2 regions of the Pseudomonas triclosanedens genome follow, and region 1 is predicted to be linked to the other one. Evidence: riboswitches for the same ligand, from Rfam matches in the RefSeq annotation. Region 1 holds a riboswitch; the other holds the start of a gene.
What was found. A riboswitch is a leader RNA that binds a small molecule or an ion and turns the genes downstream of it on or off. The one in region 1 is predicted to bind manganese.

Region 1 (6,464 bases):
TCACCTGCACGACTTCGCGGGTGCCCTGTTGCAGTTGCTGGATCATCGACTGGATTTCTTCGGTGGCCTGCTGGGTCTTCTGCGCCAGGTTGCGCACTTCGTCGGCGACCACCGCGAAACCACGCCCCTGCTCACCGGCACGCGCCGCTTCGATGGCGGCGTTGAGCGCCAGCAGGTTGGTCTGTTCGGCGATGCCGCGGATGGCGACGAGGATCGCGTTGATGTTCTCGCTGTCGCGGGCCAGGGTCTGGACCACGCCGACTGCACGACCGATCTCGCTGGCCAACGCCTGGATCGCCGTCGCACTGCTCTCGACGATGCGCTTGCCCTGGTGCGCGGCCTGGTCTGCGTGATTGGCAGCTTCCGCCGCATGGGTAGCGTTGCGCGCCACGTCCTGGGCGGTGGCTGTCATCTCGTGGACGGCCGTGGCTACCAGCTCGATCTCGGCCAGTTGCTTCTGCACGCCCTGGTTGGTGCGGATGGCGATGTCGGCGGTGTGTTCCGAGGAGTCGCTGACATGCTGCACCGAGGTGACTACCTGGCCGATCATGCCCTGCAGCTTGCCGAGGAAGGTGTTGAAACCCCTGGCGATGGAGCCCAGTTCGTCAGCGCGGTCGCTGGAAAGCCGGCGGGTCAGGTCGCCTTCGCCCTTGGCGATGTCATCGAGCATGCCGACCAGTTGGCGCAGCGGACGGGCGATGCCGTGGCCGACCAACCAGATCACCGCGAGGCCGATGGCGGCGATCAGCAGGCCCACCAGGGTCATGCCCAGGGCATCGCTGTCGCGCTGGGACTTCAGGTCCGATTGCAGTTTGTTCAGTTCGCCCAGCAGCGCTTCCTGTGGCAGTTGCAGCATCAGCGTCCAGCGCGCGCCGGTGTCGGCGATGGTGAATGGCAGGAACAGCTCGATGTGGCCGTGCTCCTTGTCGACGGAGGTCAGCGGCTGGTCCAGGGTGAGCCTGGACAGGTTGGCGACTTCGTTGGAATCCAGCACGCTGCTGGCGGGCTCACCGAGCTTGGCGGGGTCCTTGGTGTAAGCCACCAGGCGACCGTTGCTGGAGATCAGCGCCATCTCGCCTGCGCCGTCGTAGAGGTTGCTGTCGGCGTTCTTCAGCAGTTCCTGGATGAAGTCCAGCGACAGGTCCACGCCCACCGCCCCCTTGAACTGGCCATTGACCAGGATTGGCGCGTTGAATGAAGACATCAGCACCATCTTGCCGCCCATCTCATACGGCGCCGGGTCGATGATGCAGGGCTGCAGCTTCTCTTTCGGGCACAGGTAGTACTCGCCTTCGCGCACGCCGGTAGGCTGCATCTTCTGGCTTTCCAGGGTGTCCCCCATCGCTTCGACGGTCAGGCTGCCATCCTTGCGATACCACCACGGCATGAAGCGACCGCTGGCGTCGTAACCCTCGCCGGTGTGGCCGGCGAATTCGCTGTCCCGTCCGGCGAAGGCGTCGGGTTCCCAGCCGGCGAAGGCGTCGAGCAGCTTGGGGTTCTGCTCGACGGTGACGCGCAACAGGTTGGACATCTCGGCGCGGGTGATGTCCAGCGCCGGCGTGCCGCTGGCGTCGAGCTTGCCCATCTGCGCATTGGTGTGGGCGAGGTCCTTGGCGACGGTCAGCGGGTACTCCAGTTCGCGCTGGATCTGGCTGACCTGGCCGCGCGCCAAAGCTACCAGACGATCATTGATCACCTGTTCGAGCAGCGCCTGGGTACGCTCCTGCACCAGGGCCTGGGTTCGGGAGCCGGCGAACAGCGCGTACAGCACCAGTGCCGCGACCACTGCCAAGACGCTGGCTCCGGCCAGCGCCACCACGGAAAACTGGATCGACTTGAATTTCATACGGGTACCCGAATGTCCCAGAGCTTGCGTGTTCCTCCTGTATCGGCAGGTGGCGCGAGATTCTTAGCCGGTGCTTGTAAAGGGTTGTAACGCCCCTGTATGCCGCCTGTTGCAGGATGGTTGCCGGCCACCTGGGGGCGGCCTACCATGCGCGCTGTCCAAGGAAAATGAATTGCTTCAGGAGTGCATCATGCCCAGCGTATTTCGCTTCGCCGGTCTGGCCGCGGCCCTTTTGCTGGCCGGGTGCCAACAGGTGAATACAACCAGCGGCGGCGTCGTTGGCGTCGAGCGCAAGCAGAACATGTTCAGCATGTTGTCGAGCGCGCAGGTCGACCAGATGTACGCGCAGTCCTACCAGCAGACTCTCGGCGAGGCGTCCAAAGCCGGCAAGCTGGATGCCAGCAGCAGCGATGCCAGGCGCGTAAAGGCCATCGCCGCGCGGCTGATCCCGCAGACCGGCACCTTCCGTCCGGACGCACCGTCCTGGCAGTGGGAAGTCAACGTAATCAAGAGCGATGAGCTCAACGCCAATTGCGGCCCTGGCGGCAAGATCATCGTCTACACCGGCCTCATCGATCAGCTCAAGCTGACCGACGACGAACTGGCGGCGGTCATGGGCCACGAGATTGCCCACGCCCTGCGCGAGCATGGCCGCGAAGCCATGTCGCGCGCCTATGCGGTACAGATGGGCGAGAACCTTGGCGGCGCGCTGCTCGGCCTCGGCAAGGACAGCATGCAGTTGGCCGATCAGGTGGTGCAATACAGCCTGACCTTGCCCAACAGCCGCCAGAATGAGAACGAAGCCGACCTGATCGGCCTGGAATTGGCCGCCCGTGCCGGCTATAACCCCAACGCTGCGCTGACGCTGTGGCAGAAGATGAGCCAGGCTGGCGGCAATGCGCCGCCGGAAATCCTCAGCACCCACCCGGCCGACAGCACCCGGATGGCTAACCTGCAGGCCGCCATTCCGAAAGTGATGCCGCTGTACGAGCAAGCCAAGGCCCGCTGAGCGGAAGCCGGGAGCGGCGCGTCATAGCGCCGCTTTCTCAGTGAACAGGGAGCGCCCGTGAAAATCGCTGTACTCGGAGCCACAGGGCTTCTGGGCCATCACGCCGCCCGCGCCATCAAGGCCGCGGGACACCAGTTGGTGCTGATCCACCGGCCATCGTCGCAGATCCAGCGGCTGGCCTATCTCGAACCGGAATGCAGGGTGGCCGAGCTGTTCGATCACCAGGGCATGGCGCGTGCGCTGAGCGGTCTGGACGCGGTGATATTCAGCGCCGGCTACTACCCGGTGCGGCCACGCCGCTGGCAGGAAGAAGTGGCCAGCGCGCTGGACCAGACCAATCATTTCTATGCCGCCTGCCTGCAGGCAAAGGTGCCGCGCATCCTGTATGTCGGCTCGGCCTTCGCCATGCCGCTGCACCCGCAGGGACAGCCCGGACACGAAGGTCTGTTCTACGAGGGCCTGCCTACTGGCAAGAGCGCCTATGTCATGTGCAAGTGGGCGCTCGACGAGCAGGCTCGCGAACAGGCGCGTGGCGGGCTGCCGGTGGTGATCGGGATTCCGGGCATGGTGCTGGGCGAGCTGGATATCGGCCCGACCACTGGCCGCCTGATTACCGCCATCGGGCACGACGAGATGCTTCACTACGTGCCGGGACGGCGCAACGTCATCGACGCGGCCGAGGCCGGTCGCGGCCTTTTGCTGGCGCTGGAGCGCGGGCGAGTGGGCGAGCGCTATCTGCTGACCGGGCAGAACATCGAGATGGGCGAGCTGACCGCCACCATCGCCCGCCTGCTGGGCAAACCGGTGCCGACGCCGATGCCGCTGCATCGTGCCCGCGCACTGGCGACCCTCGGGCGCTGGCGCTATCGGCTGACCGGCAAGGTGCCGCTGCTGGACGATACAGCGATCGAAGTGATGGCCGGAGGGCAGTTCCTCGATGGGCGCAAGGCCCGCGAGGAGTTGGGGTTCGAGTCGCGGGTGCCGCTGGAGGATACCCTGGAGCGGGCAATCGCCTGGTTCCAGGCCAACGACTATCTGTGATCGGCCCGATACCCGCAGCGCAGGATGTGTGCTCGATTCCTGCGGAGGAAGGCCCGGCGTTCACCGGGTCTTTTTCATTGCAGGGCCGTGCCTCAGGGCAGCGCCTTCTCGGAGAAGGGGCGGTTCTGCAGCCCCATCTGCGCGCGGAAGCTCTCCATGTCGAACAACGTACAGAGCTCCTGCACCTGCCCCTGGCTGTTGAACACCCAGAAGCCCATCGCGGAAATGCTGACGATCCGGTCGCTGACCGGGTAGCCCAGCACGGGCCGGGAAATACTGCCCATCAGCGTGCTCCAGGTGAAGACCTTGTTGCCTTCGCGGATGCACTCCTCGACAGCCACTTCCAGGTCGCTCATGCCGCTGCGGATCTCCTCCACCAGCTTGCGGTAGCCGAGGTTGTCCAGCGGTCGCTCGGTGAAGGCGCTCTTGTAGAGGAAGTCTGGGCTATGGAACTGCTCGACCAGGGCCAGATGCCCCTTGTTCCAGGCGAGATCGATGTGCTGGCGAGCGAGCTTCTTAAGGTCCTTGTCCGACATGGCGCCTTCCTGAGTGCAGGGACGATGGCGCACCACTGTGTATCGGATGCGATACACAGGCATTGGCCGGCGCGCCAGCGTCTCTTTCGATGCGCGTCAGTTCAGAGCGCGCCACCCAGGCTGAGCGCATGCCAGGCGGCGGCCAGGCCGAGAACGGCGAAAGCGGCGGCGGCCAGACGGCGGATCAGGTTGAGCGGCAGGCGTTCGGCAGCGAAGTTGCCGGCCAGGACCACCGGTACGTTGGCGATCAGCATGCCCAGGGTGGTGCCGATCACCACCAGCCAGAAATGCGGGTACTGCGCGGCCAGCATGACGGTAGCCACCTGGGTCTTATCGCCCATTTCGGCGAGGAAGAACGCGATCAGGGTGGTCAGGAAGGGGCCGAACTTCTTCAGCGAGCCTTCTTCGTCATCGTCGAGCTTGTCGGGAATCAGTGTCCAGGCAGCCACCGCCAGGAAGGAGGCTGCCAGTACCCAGCTCAGTGTGGTTTCGGAGAAGAAGGAAGCGACCCAGCTACCGACGGCGCCAGCGGCGAAGTGGTTGGCCAGGGTGGCGGCGATGATCCCGGCGATGATCGGCCAGGGCTTGCGGAAACGCGCGGCAAGGACGAGCGCGAGCAGTTGCGTCTTGTCGCCAATTTCGGCCAGGGCAACGATCAGGGTTGGGACGAAGAGGGATTCCATCAGGCTTCCTAAGGGGCGGGTCGACTAATCACCATGACACGTGCCACCTGCCCGCCCCGGGTCAGGTTGCTCGTGTCATAGGTCTTGTCAAACCCGGAGCCTGAGCGATGCAGGCTGGGGTCGCACGCGCCATGATCTGCGGATCAAGTGTGTTGACGCGTACCGGGCGAGTTGGGAACTCGCGGGAGACTACTCCCCTAGGACGGGGCGCATTCTGCCCAAGTCGTAGGACTTGGGCAAGCCTGCGTGTCGGATCAATCGTGCTTGGGACGGATATCCATTTCGTCGTAGCGAATGAACCGGGTGCCGTTCTTCAGGCGATAGCCCAGCCAGACGGCCAGGAACAGCGGAATGGTGATGTAGGTGGCAATCAGCCCGGCCCAGTCCACGTGCTCGCCGACGAAGGCGCGGTAGTTCTGTCCCAGGGTGATGATCAGGCAGAGGGTGAAGGCGAACAGCGGGCCGAACGGGAACCATTTGGCGCGATAGGGAAGGCTGTTGAGGTCGCCGCCCTGCAGCACGAAGCCCTTGCGGAAGCGGTAGTGCGAAATGGCGATGCCCAGCCAGACGATGAAGCCACACATTCCCGAGGCGTTGAGCAGCCAGGTGTATACGGTCTTGTCGCCGACGAAGCTGGTAAGGAAGCACAGCGCGCCGATCAGCGTGGTGGCGTAAAGGGCATAGCGCGGCACGCCGCTTTCCGAGACCTGGGTGAACAGTCGCGGAGCCTTGCCCTGGGTAGCCATCGTGTAGAGCATCCGGGTAGATGCGTACATGCCGGAGTTGCCGGCGGAGAGGATCGCCGAGAGGATCACCGCGTTCATCACACCAGCCGCCGCGGCCAGGCCCGCGCGCTCGAACAGCAGGGTGAACGGCGAAGTGCTGATGTCGCTGCTGTCGGTCTTGAGGAGGTTCGGGTCGGTGTAGGGGATCAGCATGCCGATCACGAAGATCGACAGGATGTAGAACATCAGGATCCGCCAGAAGACCTGGCGGATCGCAACGGGGATCGATTTGCGCGGGTTTTCCGACTCGCCGGCGGCGACGCCGATCAGCTCGGTACCCTGGAACGAGAACCCGGCGATCATCGCTACCCCGATCATCGCTTGCAGGCCACCGACGAAAGGCGCGTCGCCAGTGGTGAAGTTGCTGAAGCCGGGGCTGTCGATGCCGTGCATGATGCCGATGATGCTGGCCAGGCCGATGCCGATGAATATCACAACGGCCACTACCTTGATCAGCGCGAACCAGAACTCGCTCTCGCCGAAGCCTTTCACCGAGAAGAAGTTGAGCATGAACATGATGGCCAGGAAGCCGGCGCTCCAGTAGATGCCTTCCACCTCGGGGAA
Region 2 (6,464 bases), 280 kb from region 1:
CAACCGGAGGTGGCCGAGAACCAGGTAACCACCCGCTACATCGAAAACCACCTGCCGCGCCTGCTGGGCGCCCAGGAGCAGGCGCACCCGCATCGCTTTTTCAGCCATGCCGGTACGGGTGCGCCCGAGCCGCTCGCCAGCGATGCACCGGCCGGCTGCATCCCGCTCGCCACGCCGAGCGCCGGAGTGCTGGTCAGCATCGGCGTGAGCGCAGGCGATGCCGTGGCGCCGGGCCAGACCATCGCCGTGGTCGAGGCGATGAAGATGGAGTTCGAGGTCAAGGCCAGCGCCAGCGGCATCGTCCACAGCCTCGCCGCCACACCGGGGGACAGCCTGGGCGAAGGCAGCCCGCTGCTGTTCATCGAGCCGGCGGACATCGCCACCACCGATGGCGAAACGCACGCCGCCATCGATCTGGATGCAATTCGCGCCGACCTCGCGGAAGTCATCGAACGCCACGCCATCGGCCTCGACGAACGCCGCCCGGAGGCGGTTGCCAAGCGCCACAGAATCGGCAAGCGTACCGTCCGCGAAAACCTCGCAGACCTGCTCGACGAGGGCAGCTTCATCGAGTACGGCGCCCTGGCCATCGCGGCCCAGCGCCGCCGCCGCAGCGTCGAGGAACTGATCGCCAGCAGCCCGGCCGACGGGCTGGTCAGTGGCCTGGGCAGCATCAACGCCGCACAGTTCGGTGAGGAAAAGGCGCGCTGCCTGGTGCTGGCCTACGACTACACCGTATTCGCAGGCACTCAGGGCGTGATGAACCACAAGAAGACCGATCGCATGCTGCACCTGGCCGAGCAATGGCGCATCCCGCTGGTGCTCTACGCCGAAGGCGGCGGCGGGCGCCCCGGCGATACCGATTTTGTCGGCGTGGCCGGGCTGGACAACATGAGCTTCGTCGGCCTGGCGCGGCTGTCCGGCCTGGTGCCGCTGGTAGGCGTGGTCTCCGGGCGCTGCTTCGCCGGCAACGCGGCCCTGCTGGGTTGCTGCGATGTGATCATTGCCACGCGCGACACCAGCCTCGGCATGGCCGGCCCGGCAATGATCGAAGGTGGCGGCCTGGGCAGGTTCGCTCCCGAGGAAGTCGGCCCCAGCGACGTGCAGAGCGCCAATGGCGTGATCGATGTACTGGTGGAGGACGAGACCCAAGCCACCCGCATCGCACGCCAGTACCTCGCCTATTTCCAGGGCGACAATGCCGATTGGAGCTGCGCCGACCAGCGCCTGCTGCGCCATGCGGTGCCGGAGAACCGCCTGCGCGTCTACGACATCCGCCAGGTCATCGAGCAACTGGCCGACAGCGATTCGGTACTCGAACTACGCCGCCAGTTCGCCGCTGGCATCATCACCGCGCTGGTGCGCATCGAGGGCAAGCCATTCGGGCTGATCGCCAACAATCCCATGCACCTGGGCGGCGCTATCGACGCCGAGGCTGGCGACAAGGCTGCACGCTTCATGCAATTGTGCGACGCCTTCGACCTGCCGATCATTTCCCTGTGCGACACCCCCGGCTTCATGGTCGGCCCGGAGGCGGAAAAGTCCGGCACCGTACGCCACGTCTCGCGCATGTTCGTCACCGCCGCCAGCCTCAGCGTGCCGTTCTTCACCGTGGTGCTGCGCAAGGGCTACGGCCTGGGCGCTCAGGCAATGGCCGCCGGCAGCTTCCACGCGGCGCTGTTCACCGTCGCCTGGCCCAGCGGCGAATTCGGTGCGATGGGCCTGGAAGGCGCGATCCGCCTCGGCTACGCCAAGGAGCTGGCCGCCGTGGAAGACCCGCAGGAGCGGCAGAAGCTGTTCGACAAGCTGGTCGCCGCCGCCTACCGCAATGGCAAGGGGCTGAACATGGCGAGCTACCTGGAGATCGACGATGTGATCGACCCTGCGGAAACCCGCCGCTGGCTGCTGCGCGGCCTGGCTTCGGTACCGCGCCCAACGCCACGGCAGGGGAAAAAGCGCCCGTTTATCGACACATGGTGAAACCATTTCTTGAGCACGCCGACCGATCGGATAGAATGCGCGGCGTCATTGGGGAGTAGCCGCCCGTTCTCGCGAACGGGGGCGACGTCAACACACTTGGCCCGGATCCGCCGACGATCCCGCGAACATGAACCGCGGATCGCAGGCAGATTGCAGGCCGTGGCGTCGCCAGCTGTACAGCCTGGCAAGACCTTTGACCACGCAGCCTCCGAATGGCCGGGGAGTCGCGTGGTCATGGGTATCGAACCGGCCGGGAATCTTACCGTGGTACACCACATCTTCCGTCGCTCCATCCGCCTGGAGCCCCGCGCATGCTGACCTTCATCCTCGAACTGCTCGGCATGCTGCTGGTGATCCTGATCGCCGCCGAACTCTTCACCAACGCGCTGGAACATTTCGGCGAACGCCTCGGTATATCCGAAGGCGTCACCGGTTCGCTGTTCGCCGCCGTCGGCACCGCGTTGCCGGAAACTCTGATCCCCCTGCTGGCGCTGTTCGCCGGCACCAGCAACGTGAACATCAACGAAGAAGTCGGCGTAGGCGCCATCCTCGGCGCGCCACTGATGCTGTCGACCCTGTCCACCTGCCTGATGGCCTGCTTCGCCATGCGTGCACGCGGGCTGAAAGGCCGTGTACGCCCCGAGCGCACCGGCCTGCAGCGCGACCTGAATTTCTTCCTGATCGCCTTCAGCGTCGCCGCCATCGCCATGTTCGTCCCGACCGGGCTGGTCCCCGTGCGCATCGGCCTGAGCGTGCTGCTGGTGCTCACCTACGTGGCCTACATCACCCTCACGCTGCGCGCATCGCAGAGCCTGGTGGAAGATGGCCACGGCACCGAAGCCGACCACCACATGTACCTGTCGCGCATCGGCCTGCCGACCAACCTGGCGACCATCCTGCTGCAACTGGCGCTGGGCCTCGCGCTGCTGGTGGCGGGCGCCAAAGGGTTCATCCACGGCGTGGAGGGCCTTTCGGACCTGCTGGGAATTTCCGCATTGCTGCTGTCGCTGCTGATCATCCCGATCGCCACCGAGCTGCCGGAAAAGATCAACAGCATCCTCTGGGTGCGCCGCGGCAAGGACACTCTCGCCTTCGGCAACATCACCGGCGCGATGGTTTTCCAGGGTACCCTGCTGCCCGCCATCGGTATCCTGCTCACCCCCTGGCAGCCGCGCATCGAGGTACTCACCGGCGTACTGATCACCCTGGGCGCGGCCCTCTGGCTGCGCCTCAATGCACAGCGCGGCGGCGGCCTGCCAATCTGGGTGCTGCTGCTCAACGGCGTGCTGTACGCCGCCTATCTGGGTATCACCCTCTCGCGCTGACGCTAGCGGCTCATTGCCTACACTGACAGTCCGGGCTGCCGTTTCGGCGGCAGCCGCACGACTAGTGATACGCCGAAGGAGTGAGCATGAAAATCCTGGTAGTCCTGACCTCCCACGACCAGCTTGGCAGCACCGGCAAGAAAACCGGTTTCTGGCTCGAGGAGTTCGCCGCGCCCTACTACGTCTTCAAGGATGCCGGCGCCACCCTGACCCTGGCCTCGCCAAAGGGAGGCCAGCCGCCGCTGGACCCCAAGAGCGACGCAGAAGATGCCCAGACCCCGGCCACCCGCCGCTTCCGCCAGGACAGCGAAGCCCAGGCGGCGCTGGCCAGCACCGTGAAACTCACCGACGTGAAGGCCGACGACTTCGATGCCATCTTCTACCCCGGCGGCCACGGCCCGCTCTGGGACCTCGCCGAAGACCGCACCTCAGTCGCCCTGATCGAAGCCTTCCACGCCAGCGGCAAACCCGTCTCCGCCGTCTGCCACGCCCCGGCGGTGTTCCGCCACCCGCACGGCCCGGATGGCAGGCCACTGGTGCAGGGCCGGCATGTCACCGGATTCTCCAACAGCGAAGAGGAAGCCGTTGGCCTCACCGACGTGGTGCCCTTCCTCGTCCAGGACATGCTCAAGGCCAACGGCGCCCGCTACAGCAAAGGGCCGGACTGGCAGAGCCACGTCGAGATCGACCGCGGCCTGATAACCGGCCAGAACCCCGCCTCCTCCGAAGCGGTAGCCGAAGCCGTCCTGAAATTCCTGCGTTGACAACAACTTGAGCCGCCCCGGTTGGACCTCGGGGCGGCTTTCCCGTAGAATGGTCGCGACCTTGAAAGGTTTTGGGGCCGATTAGGATTCGACGCCGGTAACAAAACTCGAGGGGCATGCCGAGTAGGTGACAGTTCTCGTAAATCAGCTGCCACAACTTTATAGTTGCCAACGACGACAACTACGCCCTAGCAGCCTAAGTGCCGCTAGCAGACCCTAGGGGATGCCTGTAAACCCGAAGATTAGGTCTGTCATATAGAACAGGATCGCCGCCAAGTTCGCTGTAGACGTAACGGCTAAAACTCATACAGCTCGCTCCAAGCGCCCTGCCACTCGGGCCGCGCGGAGTTAACTCAATAGAGATGGCTAAGCATGTAGAACCGACAGCGGAGAACTGGCGGACGGGGGTTCAAATCCCCCCGGCTCCACCAAACGCAAAAGATAAGCCCCTGATTTTCCTAGTGAAATTCAGGGGCTTTTTCTTTCTTGAGTAGTGCCTTATCGCAAGACTGGTATACCCGGGGCCTTCGGCACAACGCCCCGCTCTGCTCGGGACGTTATGCGGCAAATCGTCAGCGAGAAGCTGTGCCACCAGCGGCCGCAGGCTGTCTGTTGGTCACGCGGGTGAAGGTTTTGTTCTGGCCGCAGAACTGGATCACCATGCTGTTTTCGTCGGTGATCTTGGCCACGAAGTTGTTCGCGTAGAAGTTGCCGCCCCAAACGAGCACTTGCCCCTTCGGTTCCAGTTTTATATCTCGGAACAACTGGGAACCGGCGACGTTGTAGCGCAAAAGGCCCTTACGCCCCCCGCTCACCACATTGTTCTCAACTGTTCCGTACATGAAACCTTGGCGCGTGCTGTCGTCATGCAGAACGATGGTCATATCCTGACGCTCTACCGACGATGTAGGACAGTCCAGGTTGCCCTTCCAGGTACCTTCCATCGGCACGTCCGGCAATCCCAGGGAAGAGCCAATGGCGGAGCATCCGCCCATAGCGAGCAATGCGCCGACGATCACGATGCGTTTCATGCGAACTCCATTTTTCTTGTGTGATAGCCCATTCCGGCGGGCAATTGCCGCCGGCAGGGAAGGATGATCAGCCGAAGCCGAATGGAACGAATCAGATGCCGAGTGCCGGCATGACACCACGGGCGAATACTTTGCCGGCATCGGCGCCGCTCACAACCATGTCGTAATAGATGCACTGTTTCCGCTCAGTACGAATGAACAGACGTACTTGAGCATCGATATGCGGACCAAGATCCTGCCCTTTCTTCAACCCGGTCATTAAATGAACAGATTCGCTGCCCCAGAAGTCTTCACATGGCTCATTAGTCTTGGTGCCAACGAAGGAGCCGAGGAAGTAAAGAGCAACGGATAGAGAAAACCAGACACTTGAGTGGTTTGGCTCTCACATACAGCGATATGCAAACTCCCGTCGTGCACTCTTTGCAATATGCCAAATTGACATCATTCAGGTCAACAGGAACTATCGAACTGCGGAAAAATCATTGAATGCTCTGGGGAGAAAGGCAGTGAGAGCGAACAAAAAATAAGCAAAATCCATTTCCTGTGGATGGTTTCACGGGACTGGCTTTCGCTCCCACTGTCTATAGCATTAGGCTCTTCCAAGGCAGGGCCTTACACCGAAAGGTCACACCATCATAAATTCGTTCCTGGGTGAAGCCACTCCCGGTCTTATTACCGGCAATGTATTCAATGCATAGTCATATCTTGTATTTCTGATATCCAGCAACCTGCTGAAAGGAATGAAGTTCGAATGCCGAGCCCTCAAACCCATCACCATGCATGATGTTCTTGTATTCACAGTTATTACTACGACTGTGATGATAGTGCGGCCGCCAAACAGACTCCCCTGCCACAGGAAAGCCTTGGAATAAGCCTGGCACTGCCCTTTCCAGTCCTTGTCTCCCGGGCGTGGTCGTACTCGCCAAACCCCAGGATCTGACCTTGCGCCGAAGGCTCTATGGGCGTCCCGGAAACCTGGCGGGCGGCAGCTTTGCACAGTCCCTGTTTCGCCCCATGCACAGTATCACCGCCGTCATCTGCTGCAGCGTGACAGTGAAATAGTGTTGCTATAGGATGCCGCGCGGACGTGGCCAATGGCCACTTCCGCGCCTGACGCAGCCTCAGGAAAGAGGCCGGGCACCTAATAAAACAGCCAAGGAACAGATTGATGCACAAGAAGTACGTTCTGGCCGGAATGATCACCGCAGCACTGCTCTCTGGCTGCAATGGCGAGGATAAGCCCGCCGCAGCCCAACCAGCCCAGTCGAGCGCCTCCCAGGCGCCCAGCAAGCCCATGACGGAGGCGGAAATTGCCGCCGAGAAGAGGCGCCGCGTCTTCAACCCCACGCCTGAAGAAAGGGCCC

Region 2: it holds a riboswitch for manganese, as region 1 does, so the genes downstream of both, OU419_RS24380 (sodium:calcium antiporter) here and OU419_RS23070 (TMEM165/GDT1 family protein) in region 1, are expected to answer to the same signal.

Annotation. Positions count from the first base shown of each region.
Region 1 is NZ_CP113432.1:4,982,896-4,989,359, reverse strand. It holds gene OU419_RS23090 (methyl-accepting chemotaxis protein) at 1-1,846, opposite strand, end outside; gene OU419_RS23085 (M48 family metallopeptidase) at 2,037-2,855, shown strand; gene OU419_RS23080 (NAD-dependent epimerase/dehydratase family protein) at 2,913-3,896, shown strand; gene OU419_RS23075 (ketosteroid isomerase-related protein) at 3,989-4,432, opposite strand; gene OU419_RS23070 (TMEM165/GDT1 family protein) at 4,534-5,115, opposite strand; yybP-ykoY riboswitch at 5,205-5,325, opposite strand; gene OU419_RS23065 (amino acid permease) at 5,370-6,464, opposite strand, start outside.
Region 2 is NZ_CP113432.1:5,263,556-5,270,019, forward strand. It holds gene OU419_RS24375 (acetyl-CoA carboxylase family protein) at 1-1,980, shown strand, start outside; yybP-ykoY riboswitch at 2,019-2,241, shown strand; gene OU419_RS24380 (sodium:calcium antiporter) at 2,292-3,305, shown strand; gene OU419_RS24385 (type 1 glutamine amidotransferase domain-containing protein) at 3,392-4,069, shown strand; RNA gene ssrA (transfer-messenger RNA) at 4,143-4,500, shown strand; gene OU419_RS24395 (hypothetical protein) at 4,642-5,100, opposite strand; gene OU419_RS24400 (hypothetical protein) at 5,192-5,359, opposite strand; gene OU419_RS24405 (hypothetical protein) at 6,269-6,464, shown strand, end outside.